2 linked regions of the Loktanella sp. M215 genome follow. The protein of the gene in region 2 interacts with the protein of the main gene of each other region in a pairwise test. Links are inferred from orthologs where the notes say so. Each region holds a gene or a part of one and is shown on either strand. Other genes may lie near its edges. The genes, in order: ftsZ and rlmN.

What was found.
Region 1: the proteins of rlmN (region 2) and ftsZ interact in binary tests that used the Escherichia coli proteins (3 or more experiments, as listed by UniProt). The link is inferred for Loktanella sp. M215 from one-to-one orthologs.

Annotation. Positions count from the first base shown.
Region 1 is NZ_WMEA01000001.1:2,172,275-2,179,852, reverse strand. Bases 3,141-6,125 are described here. They hold ftsZ (cell division protein FtsZ), read right to left. Parts: upstream 5,496-6,125; coding sequence 3,786-5,495; downstream 3,141-3,785. Other genes in these bases: ftsA (cell division protein FtsA), read right to left, coding at 6,025-6,125; lpxC (UDP-3-O-acyl-N-acetylglucosamine deacetylase), read right to left, coding at 3,141-3,581. In the rest of the region: DNA repair protein RecN, read right to left, coding at 1-1,642; GLR48_RS10660 (outer membrane protein assembly factor BamD), read right to left, coding at 1,677-2,528; more of lpxC, read right to left, coding at 2,664-3,140; more of ftsA, read right to left, coding at 6,126-7,359; GLR48_RS10640 (cell division protein FtsQ/DivIB), read right to left, coding at 7,359-7,578. UniProt on the Escherichia coli protein: Essential cell division protein that forms a contractile ring structure (Z ring) at the future cell division site. The regulation of the ring assembly controls the timing and the location of cell division.
Region 2 is NZ_WMEA01000001.1:843,783-851,178, reverse strand. What follows is about bases 1,731-4,533. They hold rlmN (23S rRNA (adenine(2503)-C(2))-methyltransferase RlmN), read left to right. Parts: upstream 1,731-2,442; coding sequence 2,443-3,624; downstream 3,625-4,533. Other genes in these bases: GLR48_RS04110 (invasion associated locus B family protein), read left to right, coding at 1,796-2,329. In the rest of the region: GLR48_RS04120 (exodeoxyribonuclease III), read right to left, coding at 1-605; GLR48_RS04115 (asparaginase), read right to left, coding at 615-1,610; GLR48_RS04095 (hypothetical protein), read left to right, coding at 5,009-5,485; GLR48_RS04090 (LOG family protein), read right to left, coding at 5,603-6,448; dapD (2,3,4,5-tetrahydropyridine-2,6-dicarboxylate N-succinyltransferase), read left to right, coding at 6,532-7,359; GLR48_RS04080 (hypothetical protein), read left to right, coding at 7,359-7,396.

The sequences.
Region 1 (7,578 bases), 1.3 Mb from region 2 along the record:
TCAGGGCACGGGCGGCGGCGCGAGCGGCGTCGGTGATCTGGTCGCCGGACAGCATCCGCGCGATCTCGTCGATGCGGGCGGCAGGATCGAGCGGGACCACGGTGGAGGTCGTGTCGTCTGCCGTCTGTCGCTTTTCCACGCGCCAATGGTGGCCGCCCAAGGCCGCGACCTGTGGCGAATGGGTGACGACAAGCACCTGACCGCCTTGCGCCAGGGCCGCGAGCCTGCGGCCCACCGCATCGGCGGTCGCGCCGCCCACGCCCCGGTCGATCTCGTCGAAGATCATCGTGATGCCGCCGGCACCCGCCTGTGACAGGCAGACCTTCAGCGCCAGCAAAAAGCGCGACAGCTCGCCGCCAGAGGCGATCTTGTTCAGCGGCCCGGGCGGTGCGCCCGGGTTGGTCGCGACGGTAAAGGACACGTCGTCGCGCCCCTCCGGCCCGGCGGGGCCGGCGGTCACCTCGGTGGCAAAGACCGCGCGTTCCATTTTCAGCGGCGCGAGTTCCGCTGCCATCGCCGCATCGAGGCGGGTGGCAGCGGCGCTGCGGGCGGCTGACAGGGCGTCCGCTGCGGCCTCGAAGGCGGTCAATGCGGCGGCTTCGGCGCGTTGCAGGTCCGCCAGACCCTTTTCGGAATTATCGAGCAGGGCAAGCCGCGCGCGCAGGTCGTCCGCGAAGGGCCCAAGCTCGTCGGCGGCCACGTTGTGCTTGCGCGCCAGACCGCGCAGGGCGAACAGGCGCTCCTCGGTCTGTTCCAGTTCCAGCGGGTTGAAGGTCAGCGCGTCCAGCGCATCCTCGACCCCGCGCTGGGCAGCGTCGAGTTCCAGCAGCGCCCGCTCGATCGCGGCCAGCGGCGCGTCAAGGCGTCCTTCGGCCCGGTCGGCGGCGCCGCCCAGCCAGCGGGTCGCATCGGACAGCTGCCCCTCTGCCCCCTGCACGCCCAGCGCCTCTCCGGCGCGAGCCACGTCAGAGCGGATCCGCTCTGCCGCCTGCATGGTCCGGCGGGCGGAGTCCAGCGCAGCCTCTTCCCCCGCCTGCGGGTCCAGCGCGTCGAGTTCAGCGGTCGCGTGGCGCAGATAGTCCTCTTCCTGCCGCACCTCGGCCACCCGCGCTTCGGCCGCGTAAAGCGCCTTGCGGGCGCGACCGAGTGCTGTCCAGAGGCTACGCACCGCGTCGATCTGCGGACCGAGACCGGCGTAGGTGTCCAGCATGTCGCGGTGGCCGCGCGGGTTCAGCAGGCCGCGATCGTCGTGCTGGCCGTGCAGTTCGACCAGCGTGTCCGACAGGGCGCGCAGGATCTCTCCGCTGACGCGGCGGTCGTTGACCCAGGCCGTCTTGCGCCCCTCGCGCGTGTTGACCCGGCGCAGCAGCAGCGTGTCGCCCACCGGCAGCCCCGCTTCCTCCAGCACCGCGCGGGCGGCGTGGTCTGCGGGCAGGTCGAACTCTGCCGTCACCTCGCCCTGATCGGCGCCCTGCCGCACCAGTTCGGCCCGGCCCCGCCAGCCCAGAACGAACCCGAGCGAGTCCAGCAGGATCGACTTGCCCGCCCCGGTCTCTCCGGTCAGCACGTTCAGCCCCGGCTGGAACGCAAGCGCCAGCCGGTCGATGATCAGCATGTCATGAATCTCGAGAGCGCGCAGCATCAGGTCATCCGCCGGGGGCGTGTCCCGCCTGTGATTACAACCATTCGCCGCGCACGACCTGACGGTAGATCGACGTCAGCCAGCTGTCGCCGCGCGCTTCCATCGTCAGGCCCTGCCCGGTCAGCAGCGCATAACTGTCCTGATACCAGACGGTCGACGGGAAGTTCGCGCCAAGGATCGCACCGGCGGTCTGCGCCTCGTCCGTCAGGCCCAGCGACAGGTAGGCCTCGACCAGACGGTGCAGCGCCTCGGGCGTCTGCTGGGTGGTCTGGAACTGTTCGACGACGACCCGGAACCGGTTCACCGCAGAGGCATAGTTCTTGCGCTTGAGGTAGTAGCGCCCGACCTCCATCTCCTTGCCGGCAAGGTGATCGAAGGCCAGATCGAACTTCAGGATCGACGCGCTGGCGTATTCGCTGTCGGGATATTGCTCGATCACCGCGCGCAGCGCCTGCAGCGCCTGAAAGGTCAGACCCTGATCCCGGCCCACGTCGTCGATCTGGTCGTAATAGGACAGCGCCAGCAGGTACTGGGCATAAGCCGCATCGCTTTCGGCCGGATAGAAGTCGAGGTAACGCTGTGCCGCAGCCCGGCTGTTGGGATAATCTCGGTCCTTGTGATAGCTGTAGGCCTGCATGATCAGCGCCCGCTGCGCCCATTCGGAATAGGGATACAGCCGCTCGATCTCGCCAAAGTAGTAGGCAGCATCGGCGGGATCGCCGGTCTCGACCTCGATCTCGCCCTTTTTATAGATCTCTTCAGCGCTGTAGGCGTCCAGCGCGCCCGGCGTCTTGCTGATCGTGCTGCCGCACCCGGCCAGCAGCGCAAGGGCGAGGACAACACCAAACCGTGCCCGCGCACCCGTGCCGATCAAGCTGCCTGACATGGAAAGTCCCCGCAAATTCTGCCTGTTGGGGATGTGGCATCCCCGGTTGTTCGTCGGTCTAGCAGAAAACAAACGGGGGCAAAATGCCTTTTGACCGGGTTGCATCAGTTGTGCGTCAATCGCGACCGTCCGGTGTCAGGCGACGGCGTGCAGGTCTGCGACCGACACACCGACGCCCGGCAGGCGCGCGGCAATCTGCGCGTCGCAGGTCACGGGGCGCCATGCGTCCGGGTGCGCGAACAGCGCACGCAGCAAGGCGTTGGTCAGGTTGTGACCAGCCTTGTAACCGGTGTAGCGGCCCAGAATCGGCAGCCCGGCGGTGTAAAGGTCGCCCAGCGCGTCCAGCATCTTGTGCCGCACGGGTTCGTCCGCGTGACGCAACCCGCCCGGCGTCAGCACCCGCGCACCATCGACGACCACCGCGTTTTCCATCGTCCCGCCTAGCGCCAGCCCATGACTGCGCATGTCGTCCACGTCCACGTTGCGGCAGAAGGTCCGGCTGTCGCTGAGGTTACGCACGAAGCTGCCGTTCGCCATGTTCAGCGTCTTGTGCTGGTGGCCGATGGCGGCATCGGGAAAGTCGATCTCGAAATCGATCTGCAGGCTGGTCGCGGGGCGCAGGCTGGCCCACGCGCCGTTGTGATCGACATGGACCTCGTCCAAGATCTCGATCGCGCGCAGGGGGGCTGCCATCTGGGTCAGGCCGGTGGACACGATGCCACGGACAAAGGCCGCGGCACTGCCGTCCATGATCGGCACTTCGGGGCCGTCGATGTCGACAATCACGTTATGGACGCCACAGCCCGACAGCGCCGCCATCAGATGTTCGATGGTCGAAATACTGACATCACCCTGCGTCAGCCGCGTGTTCAGCGGCGAGACTTCGACATTGTGCCACAGCGCCGCAATCCGCGCGCCCTGCCCCGCCGCGTCCGTGCGGACGAAGACGATGCCGGTGTTGGCGGCCGCCGGACGCAGCGTCAGCCGGGCGGGCGCACCGGAATGCAGGCCGCGGCCGTCGAAGGTCAGAATGGAACGCAGTGTCGTTTGCATGGGCTTCAACGCCTCGATCTTGATCTTGTTTCAGTCTTGCTTTGTTAACGCATCAGATAGAGGCAGGGCGGCGCGCCCGCAATTCACACATTGCAACGATCTGAAACATCCCTTCGCAGCTGCGGCAAGTCCATGTTTCACAAACGAAAAAGGCCGCCCCATGGGGGCGGCCTTGTCGCGTTTTTGTTACGCCGTAGGGCGCGATCAGTTGGCCTGGCGACGCAGGAAGGCGGGAATCTCGATCCGCTCCTGATCGGCATCGGCCTGCGGGTCGGCACGCGGCTGGTCGCGCAGGGCGCTGACCTGCGGTTGCTGGCGCGGTGCCGGCTGCGCCGGTGCCTCGCCCTGACCGGTCATGCGGTTGATCAAAGAGTTGATGCCGAAGCGGGGCTTTTCACCCTCGGCAGCACGGGGCGCCTGTTCGGTCACGCGCGGCACACCACCGGTCCGCGGTTGACGGCCGACAGCCGCCTGCAGACGGGCCATCGCCTCTGGCGTCGGGGTGCCGGGTGCCGGCGCGCGGGGTGCGACAAAGCTTTCAGACGCTTCGATTTCCGGCTCGGGACGGGGACGGTAGGCGGGCGGCGGCAGCGCGTCGTCGTCTTCGTATCCGGTGTCCTGCATGTCGGCGTAGTCGTCCTGCGGCTGCTGGCGACGGTCATCTTCCATGCTCTCGAACAGGGACCGCTCCTCGTGGCGCGGGGCGGACTGACGCTCTTCCTGACGCGGAGCGGGCTGGCGTGCGGCAGGCTGCTGACGCTCGTCCTGACGCGGTGCGGGCTGACGCTCTTCACGGGCGGTGGGCTGCTGGCGCGGTGCTTCGCGGTACTCGGGCTGCGGCGCACGGGCTGCGGCAGGTTCCTCGCGGCGCTGTGCGGGCTCGGGGTTGCGGATCGGCTGGGTCATCGACATCGACCGGCGCGGGACGGGCACATCGCCGGTCTTGGCCAGCGCATCGATACCGGTGGCCACGACGCTGACGCGCATCTTGCCTTCCATGCTGGTATCCAGGGTCGAGCCCACGATGATGTTCGCATCCGGGTCGACCATCTCGCGGATCTCGTTCGCGGCCTCGTCCAGTTCGAACAGGGTCAGGTCGTAACCGCCTGTGATGTTGATCAGAACGCCCTTGGCCCCCTTCAGGCTGATCTCGTCCAGCAGCGGGTTGGCAATGGCCTTCTGCGCCGCCTGCTTGGCGCGGTCCTCGCCCTCGGCCTCGCCGGTGCCCATCATGGCCTTGCCCATCTCGTCCATCACGGCGCGAACGTCGGCAAAGTCGAGGTTGATCAGGCCCGGACGGACCATCAGGTCGGTCACGCCCTTGACGCCCTGATACAGCACGTCGTCGGCCAGCGCGAAGGCTTCGGTAAAGGTGGTGTTTTCGGTCGCCAGACGGAACAGGTTCTGGTTCGGAATGATGATCAGCGTATCGACGACCTTCTGCAGGGCCTCGACGCCCTCCTCGGCCTGACGCATCCGCTTGTTACCTTCGAACTGGAAGGGCTTGGTCACGACGCCGACGGTCAGCACGCCCAGCTCGCGTGCGGCCTGCGCGATGATCGGGGCAGCACCGGTGCCGGTGCCGCCACCCATGCCTGCGGTGATAAAGCACATGTGCGCGCCGGCCAGCTGATCGACGATCTGCTCGATGCTCTCCTCGGCGGCGGCGGCACCCACGGTCGCGCGCGCACCGGCACCCAGACCCTCGGTCACCTTCACGCCCATCTGGATCTTGGCGGTGGACTTGGACTGCTGCAGCGCCTGCGCGTCGGTGTTCGCGACACAGAACTCGACCCCGTCCAGTTCCTTCTCGATCATGTTGTTGACCGCGTTGCCGCCAGCCCCGCCCACACCGAACACGGTGATGCGCGGCTTCAGGTCGTCGTGTCCGGGAAGGGAGAGGTTCAATGTCATGCTCAGTCCGCCTGTCTGTATGAGGGGCCCGTCCCACCGGGCAAATCGGTATTTGGGCTGATATTAACGCGTCATTGGTGTTTCGTCACCCGATATTGTCACAAAAGCAACAAAATATGGTAGGCTCTGCAGTCAGATCAGAGATATTTCGCCGACTGAACTAGATGTAGCGGCCCAGCGAAGAAACTCGCCAAGGCAAGACGCCGAAGTCGGCGTATTCCGGCTGACCCTGCAGCCGCGCTCTGTGTCGGATTGGGATGCCTGCCCGGCCGCCCCGCCTATCGCTGTCCTTCGACCTCTGTCGGGTCATTCCGGTAATTGTAACAGGCCCGAATCATCGCGTCATGCGAAAAAGCGTGTCCCGAACGACAAAAGGGCCCCGAAAGGCCCTTTTTCATGTCACGCATGCGCGAGCAGTCAGCTGTGCGGCGACCAGACCCGCATCCGGCGGACCGAACGTCACGTCCGGCCGCGCCGACGACACCACCACATTGCCAGACCTCGGCCATGCTCTGGCCGCGGATGCGCCCTACCAGTTGTCCTTGAACCACTTGACGGCCCGTTTCAGCGAACGCGCCGGATAAGTCTCGGCGGGGATGTCGAAATCCCACCATTCGTCCTGCGGGTGCGCGGCAAACAGCGCGCAGCCCACGGCACCGGAAAACGCAGGCCCGGTTGCCGCCTGCGGCAGACCCTGCACGCGCATCGGACGGCCCAGACGCACCTGCTGACCCAGGATCTTGGCCGCCAACCCGTCAAGGCCGGGGATCTGGCTGCCGCCGCCCGTCAGCACGATCTGCTGGCTGGGCAAATGTTCGAACCCTGCGGCGTCCAGCCGGGCGCGGACCTCTTCCAGAATTTCCTCGATCCGCGGACGCATGATGCCGATCAGCTCGGCACGGCTGACGGTCCGCCGGTCACGCTCCCAGTCGCCGGTATCGCCGCCGATCTCGATCTTCTCGCGGTCGTCCATGCCGGTCGCCACGACGCCGCCGTAAAAGGTCTTGATCCGCTCTGCCACCTGCATAGGCACCTGAAGGCCCATGCTGATATCGCCGGTCACGTGATCGCCACCCATCCGCACCGCGTCGGAATAGATCATGTGCTTCTTCATGAAGACAGAGATGCCGGTGGACCCGCCGCCCATGTCGATGCAGGCGGCACCCAGCTCCTGTTCGTCCTCGACCAGCGTGGAAAAGCCTGCGGTGTAGGCAGAGGACGCCAGACCCGCCAGTTCCAGATCGCAGCGCTTGATGCAGAAAAAGATGTTGCGGATCGCGGTGGCATCGACGGTCAGCAGATGCAGGTCGGTCGCCAGACGGTTGCCCACCTGCCCCCGCGGATCGGCCATGCCGCTGCGGTGATCGAGGGCAAAGTTCACCGGATGCGCGTGCAGCACGTCGCGGTCGTGGCCGAAATCCGGTGTCTCGCAGGACGCCAGCACCCGGCCGATATCGGCCTCGCTGACCATGCCGTCGGCGACATCGACAGCCCCGTCAAGGCCATAGGACCGCGGGTTGGCCCCGCTGAAACAGGCGATGACATGATCGACGCGGACCTCTGCCATCTTCTGCGCGGCCTGTACGGCGGTGCGGATCGCGCGCTCGGTCTCCTGCATCGCGTCGATCTCGCCAAAGCGGACGCCGCGCGACCGGGTGGTGGCGGCGCCGATCACGCGGAACTGCGACTGCCCCGCCAGCGCGCCGATCCCGTCCATCTGCGGCATCCGGCCCGGTCCGTCGAAACGCAGCACCAGGCAGGCGATCTTGGACGTGCCCACGTCCAGGATCGCGATCACGCCACGCTGCATCGCCGCCTTGCGCACGTTGCGCATCGCACGTTGTGTTTCGTAAAGGTCCCGCATCAGTTGTTCGCCCCTGTCGCCCCTGCGTTGCGTGTCGCCGCAACTGCATCATGTTGTAGTCTCACCGTCGGCCGGCCCGGATTGCGCATGTCCACGACCGAGACATCGCGCGCCAGCAGATCCTGCGTCGCTTCCATCTGCATCACCCGGTCCAAGGCCACCGTCGGTTTTTCCGTCGGCAGCATGATCCGCTGGCCCCGGTCCAGCACCATGTCCCAG
Region 2 (7,396 bases):
AGGTTGCCCTGCGGAATGTCCTGACGCGTCACGTCCACCCAGTTGCCCGCATCCTGCGCCTGCGCCAGATGCTCGACCTCGACGGGCGTGTGGCTGACCACGCGCAACAGCTTCTTGTGATCCCAGACGTCATCCTCGCGCGGCGCGATGTTCAGGTCGCCCACCATGATCGCCCGTTCGGGACGATCCGCGTGAAAGGCGTCGCGCATCTCGGTCAGGTAATCCAGCTTCTGGCCGAACTTGTCGTTGATCGCGCGGTCCGGCTTGTCGCCCCCCGCGGGGACATAGAAGTTGTGGATCGTGACACCATTCTCCAGCCGCCCGGCGATATGCCGCGCGTGACCCAGGCTCGCGTAATCCGCCGCCCCCGTCTCGACGATCGGCAGCTTGGACAGGATCGCGACCCCGTTATAGCCCTTCTGCCCGCGCCCGATCATATGGACGTAGCCAAGCGCCTGAAACTGCTCCAGCGGGATCTTGTCCAGCGGGCTCTTGCATTCCTGCAGGCACAGCACGTCCGGGGCCTCGTCCCGCAGCAGCGTCACCACAAGGTTTTCGCGCAGCCGGACAGAGTTGATGTTCCATGTCGCAAGGGTAAAGGTCATGGTCAGTCCTTACAGCAGCGCGGCGCTGGGCGTGATATGGCCGCACAGCGTGCCGCGCCAGTTGCGGATCTCGGGTTCCATCCGCGCGCGCGCGGCGGGGTGCGCGGCATCCAGCACCCCCAGTTTCACGAGGATCGCCGCAATCGCGGATTCCGACGCCCGCGTCGCCCCGTCCGCTATCTTCAGCGCCACACCCAGCCGCTTTTCGGGGATGATCGCGACAAAGACACCCTCCGCCCCGGTCTTGATCGACACCCGACCGTCCATGGCGCGCATCAAGTCGGTGCAGGCGCGGGTCTCTCCGGCCACCAGTTCAGGAAACGTCGCCATCGCATCGCGCAGACGCACGGCGGCCTTCGACCGCGCATCGCTGCGGTCATGGGCAGTGGCAAAAAAGCTCATCGCGCGGGCCAGACCATGAACGGACGTGGCAAAGTTCGGCGCCGAACACCCGTCGATCCCGTACCCGGGGGACGTCTCGCCCGTCACCTCCTCGAACGCGGCCTTGCAGGCCTGCTGCACCGGATGATCGAGCAACTCGTAATCCGCACCGCCACCCAGATGCTTGTTCAGCGTCAGGAATCCCGCGTGCTTTCCGGAACAGTTGTTGTGGATCTGGCAAGGCGCCGCATGGGCGCGGATGATCTCGTTGCGGGCGGGGATGTCGTTCGGCCACTGCGGCCCGCACCGGAAATCCCCGTCCGCCAGACCCAGCTGGTCCAGCCAGACCTGCACCCGGTCCGTATGGATATGCGCGCCCTGATGCGACGCACAGGACAGCGCCAGCTGCTCGACCCCCAACCCATGCGCATCCGCCGCACCGCTTTCGATCAGCGGCAGCGCCTGGATCATCTTGCACGACGACCGGGGATAGATCGTGGCCGTGGCATCGCCCCAGCTGTGAACGATCTCTCCATCCGCGCCGCAGACGACGGCATGACCCTGATGGCGGGATTCCAGAATGTCGCCGCGCCAGACGTCGACCAGATCTACGGATGCGTTCATCGGCATGTTCCTTCTTGTCACACCCGCCCCACGGGTTTGTGCATGGATCGGGGCTTTGCAGTTTGGGCGATTTTTTGCTAGGGACATGGCTATCGCGTTGAACACCGACCCGCCAGACGAAAAGGTTGTGAAAACCCACACGGCGGGCAGGACAGAGGCAAGGGCAGCTTGGAGGCCTATATACAATGATCACGACGACATTTCGCAGTCTGACACTGGCGATCGCCACACTGATGGCGACACAGGCGGGCGCACAGGCGACGACCGACAACCTCGTGGCGGCGAACACGGACTGGAGCACGTTCGAGGCGGAAAACCCGCGCGAATGCATCAGCACCTCGGCGCCCAAGAACAGCACGCTGACCGACAGCTCCGGCAATCCGACGACCGGCAACCGTGGCGATATCTACCTGATGGTCTTCTACCGCCCGTCCGAAAACGTGAAGGGCCAGATCATGTTCACCGGCGGCTATCCCTTTGCCCCCGGCTCGACCGTCGACATGAGTGTCGGCGGCACGGCGTTCCAGATGTTCACCGAAGGCGAATATGCCTGGCCCGCCACGCCAGAGGATGACGCCCGCGTCATCGCCGCGATGAAGCGCGGATCAGAGGTAGAGCTGAAGGCCCGCTCCGGTCGCGGCAACATCACCACCGACACCTTCTCCCTGCTCGGCTTCACCGCCGCCGTGGAAGAGGCCGCCAACCGCTGCGCCGGATAACGGTTTTTCTGCGGAAAAATCACCCCTGCACCGCTCTGGCCCCGGTTTTCGCTTGGAAACCGGGGCCTTTTTCCTATATGAGGCTCGCTTCACCGTCCGAAAGGTCCCGACCCATGACCGCCACCGCCCCCATCACGCAAGACGTCCACACCATCCCCCGGAAGGTGCCCGACGGTCCCGTCAACCTAATCGGCCTGACGCGCGACCAGATGCGCGCGGCGCTCATCACCGCCGGCACGCCCGAAAAGCAGGCCAAGATGCGTGTGAACCAGCTGTGGCAGTGGCTTTATCACTGGGGCGTGCGTGATTTCGCGGCGATGACCAATCTGGCGAAAGACTACCGCGCCATGCTGGCCGACACCTTCGTCATCCAGCTGCCCGAAGTCGTGACCCGTCAGGTCAGCACCGACGGCACCCGCAAATACCTCGTCCGCATCGCCGGCGGCCACGAGGTCGAGGTCGTCTATATCCCCGAGGAAGACCGCGGCACGCTCTGCATCTCGTCCCAGGTCGGTTGCACCCTGACCTGTTCCTTCTGCCACACCGGCACGCAGAAACTGGTCCGCAACCTGACCCCTGCCGAAATCGTCGGCCAGATCCTGATCGCCCGCGACGACCTTGGCGAATGGCCGCAGCCGGGGCAGGGGACGGGCGACAACGGCCCGCGCATGTTGTCCAACATCGTGCTGATGGGCATGGGAGAGCCGCTTTATAACTTCGAAAACGTCCGCGACGCGATGAAGATCGCGATGGATGGCGAGGGCATCGCCCTCTCGCGCCGCCGCATCACGCTCTCCACCTCCGGCGTGGTCCCCGAAATTGCCCGCACCGCGCAGGAAATCGGCTGCCAGTTGGCCGTCAGCTTTCACGCGACCACGGACGAGGTCCGCGACAAGCTGGTCCCGATCAACAAGAAATGGCCCATCGCCGACCTGCTCGACGCCCTGCGCGTCTATCCCAAGGTCTCGAACTCGGAACGGATCACCTTCGAATACGTGATGCTCGACGGCGTGAACGATTCCGACGCCGACGCCCACCGTCTGGTCAAACTGATCGAGGGCATCCCCGCCAAGATCAACCTGATCCCGTTCAACGAATGGCCCGGCGCGCCTTACAAACGCTCCTCCGGCAACCGCATACACGCTTTCGCCGACATCATCTACAAGGCCGGCTACGCCTCTCCCGTCCGCAAACCGCGCGGCGAAGACATCATGGCCGCCTGCGGCCAGCTGAAGTCCGAGACGGAACGCGCCCGCAAATCGCGAAAAGAGATCGCGGCGGACGCGGGGCTGTAATTCACCTCTCGTCAACCTGCGATAACCAAGTCTTACCGCCCGCCCGGGCCCTTATGCACCGTGCGGAGGCTTGCAAATGGGCGCGTGCGAAAGATCTTTAGCAAATAGTCGACTCCTTGCCTATGTCTGGTCAGCGGACGAAGCGGCCGTCGAGACGTTCTTCAAGACCAGCAAGGCCGAGCTGATCTAGCGTCGGTCATGGGCAACCCGGCGGCAGGCTGAGGTGGCGATCTCCGAGGTCATCAGCGGCTTTTGAAACCCGCGCCGTCAACATTCAGCAGTGAGAGGGAAAAGCCCCTTGGCCTTCGAACGCCAAGGGGCCAAAACGAGCACACCGAGCGGTGCAAATATGCGACAAGACCATTCCGCATTCTCAAACACCGGGAGTTCCGCCAAAGTCATACCGGCTGAATTTGTTCTATCTCTCGAGAGCGGAAACACTGAGGGTCACCATTGACCAATCAGGACTTTATGACGAATGACATCCGATCTCACGAACCACTTTTCGTAAAACCTTTGCCTTCCTGCCACTCACGAAAATATCTGGGGTAAGATCGGTTCCATATCCGCTGACTACAATTTCCACGTCACATCCCCCCCGCAAAGCGTCAAACAGCTTCTCCCTGCGATCGAAGAAGGAAAACCCGCTTGGCGGAAGCTCAAAGTATCCGAAGTTTGAATAGACGTATCCACAGAAGCTACCCGGCGATTTTACAGGAGTTGAAGACCTTCTTGATAAGCTAAGAAGCCCGCTATCCCTGGTTGTACACTCACGGGCAGCATCAATATACTCAATCGAAACTGTAACCGTCTGGCGACCTACCAAGGGTTCGACTGCAAAAACAGCAGACAGCGAAATCACAATAAAGAACATAAAAATAAAAGTTTTCAGGGCTTTTGTCCTCTATCTGATGACCTTCTATTTGAGGCGCCATAAGCTCAACGTAAAGAGATGATCGGCTTTGTTGACGGCGTGGATGGCGTCGCGAGAGGCATCCACGCCGTCAACAGAATCGGGCGTGTCAAAAACACCTGTCTTCGCGTTGCCAAGAAACCCACCCGAAACCCGGGGCGTCGTTCAAGATATCTTGCCACCGACTACCAGCTGACGTTCGCTGCGAAGCTGAATCTTCGGACGTTGGGCTCAAAGCGGACATTGCGGAAATGCATGAGATTTCAAGAATTCGTTAACCAATCCTAACAAACCACCCTCGTTTTACATAATATGTATCGCACGCGAAACATTTGGTTTTTGTGATGTATTTCCGCGCGCCCGCGTCAGAGACCCGCGCAAAGCCACCTCGGCCGCCAAAACGCCACCCTTCCGACCTTATCCCGCCACAGTCTCCCGCGATGTTGGTTAAGCCTCATTAAGGTCGATTCGATGAAAACCCTGTTTGCCGCCCTCTTCAGCCTGTCACTCGCCACCTCCGCCTCGGCGGCCACTGTGAGTGTCGACAACACCACCTACGAAGTGACGACGCTAACAGGCCGTTTCAACGACAACCTGGGCGTTCTGCAAAGCCAAGTCTGGTGGAATAAATCGAACGTCGCAACCTCGTTCGCGGCTCTCGTCCTCAACCTGTTCGGCCAGCCGAACAAGAACAATTTCGTCCCGCTCTTCGCGACATCTCTCGTTAATAACACGGTCAACGGCACGGCCTTTTCCCTGCAAGCAATCCCTGGAAGCGTGGCGACCGCGACGGTCAGCGCCAACAACAAGAACGCCGTTTATGCCATCGCAACTGTCGTGCCAGCCGTCGTGCCAGCCGCCGTGCCGGTGCCTGCCGCGGGCCTGCTGCTGATGTCAGCCCTCGCCGGAATCGCAGCCCTGCGCAGCCGCAGGCGCCGCATCGTCTGACCCTGCCGCCTCGGGCCTCGCGCGGGTTCTTCACGCCGAACCGCAGCAGGATCAGGCTGACCGGATAGGCCGCGATCCGCCCGCAGGACAGCGACAACAGCCCAGCAATCCGTGCTGTCAGCGCCCCGGAATATCCCGCCGCTTTGTCCCCTTGCCGTCCCAGTCGTCCAGCGCGGCCAGGGCCTCCTCTGCCGTTTCGACATAGCGGAACAGATCGAGGTCCGCCTGCGCGATGGTCCCCGCGTCGGCCAGCGCCTGCCAGTTGATGATACCTTCCCAGAAAGACCTGCCAAACAGCAGGAACGGCACGCGCGCCATGCGGCCGGTCTGGATCAGGGTCAGCGCCTCGAACATCTCGTCCAGCGTGCCAAAGCCGCCTGGAAAGACACAGACCGCAGAGGCGCGCATCAGAAAGTGCATCTTGCGGATCGCGAAGTAATGGAAGTTGAAACACAAATCCGGCGTGACGTATGCATTGGGCGCCTGTTCGTGCGGTAGCACGATGTTCAGGCCAATCGACTGGCCGCCCGCATCCGCCGCCCCGCGATTGCCCGCCTCCATCACGCCCGGACCACCGCCCGTGGCGATGATGTTCTCGCAAGGATCATCGGCCAGCGCCCGCTCGGTCACCATCCGGGCAAAGGTCCGCGCCTCGGCGTAATACTTGGTCAGGTCCGCCAGAGTCTCGGTCCGCGCCTGCGCCTTGTTGACGGGATCGGGGATCCGCGCGCCGCCGAACAGGACGACGGTGGATTTCACCCCGGCCTCGTTCATCAGGATCTCGGGCTTCATCAGTTCCAGTTGCAGCCGGATCGGGCGCAATTCCGGACGGGCCAGAAAGTCGTCGTCGGCAAAGGCGAGCGCATAGGACGGGGCGCGGGTCTGGGCTGTGTCGGGCACCTGCTGCGCGGTGGCACGGTCCTCGCCAGAGCGGCGGAACTTGTTTTCGTGGTCTTCGGGCATGAAACGTCCTTGAGATTGCGCGGCAAAGCTTGCGCGTCTATAGCCCTTGCGAACCCGCAGAACCAGCCAAGAGGTCCGTCGCCATGTCGAATGCAGCACTTGAAACCGCCATCGAATCCGCCTGGGACGCCCGCGACCAGATCACCCCTGCCACGACGGGAGAGACCCGCGAGGCGATCGAGGATACGCTGAACGCGCTGGACTCCGGCACCCTGCGCGTCGCTGAAAAGCAGGCGGACGGGTCGTGGCACGTCAACCAGTGGGCCAAGAAGGCGGTCCTGCTGTCGTTCCGCCTGAACGACATGGAGCCGATCTCTGGCGGCAACGGCGGCAGCACCTGGTGGGACAAGGTGCCATCCAAGTTCGACGGCTGGGGCGAAAACCAGTGGCGCGAGGCCGGTTTCCGCGCCGTCCCGGGCTCCATCGTGCGCCGGTCGGCCTATATCGCCAAGGGTGTCGTGCTGATGCCGTCCTTCGTGAACCTTGGCGCCTATGTCGACGAAGGCACGATGGTCGACGGCTGGGCCACGGTCGGCTCTTGCGCGCAGATTGGCAAGAATGTCCACCTGTCGGGCGGTGTCGGCATCGGCGGCGTGCTTGAACCGATGCAGGCCGGCCCCACGATCATCGAGGACAATTGTTTCATCGGCGCCCGGTCCGAAGTCGTCGAAGGCTGCATCATCCGCGAAGGCTCTGTCCTTGGCATGGGCGTCTTCATCGGCCAGTCCACCAAGATCGTCGACCGCGAGACCGGCGAAGTCACCTATGGCGAAGTGCCGCCCTATTCCGTGGTCGTCGCAGGCACCATGCCGTCCAAGAACGACATCTCGCTCTATTGTGCTGTGATCGTAAAGCGGGTGGACGAGCGCACCCGCAGCAAGACCGGCATCAACGAGCTGCTGCGCACCTGATGATCCTCAGCCGGACCCTGGCCCGCAGCCGGATCGC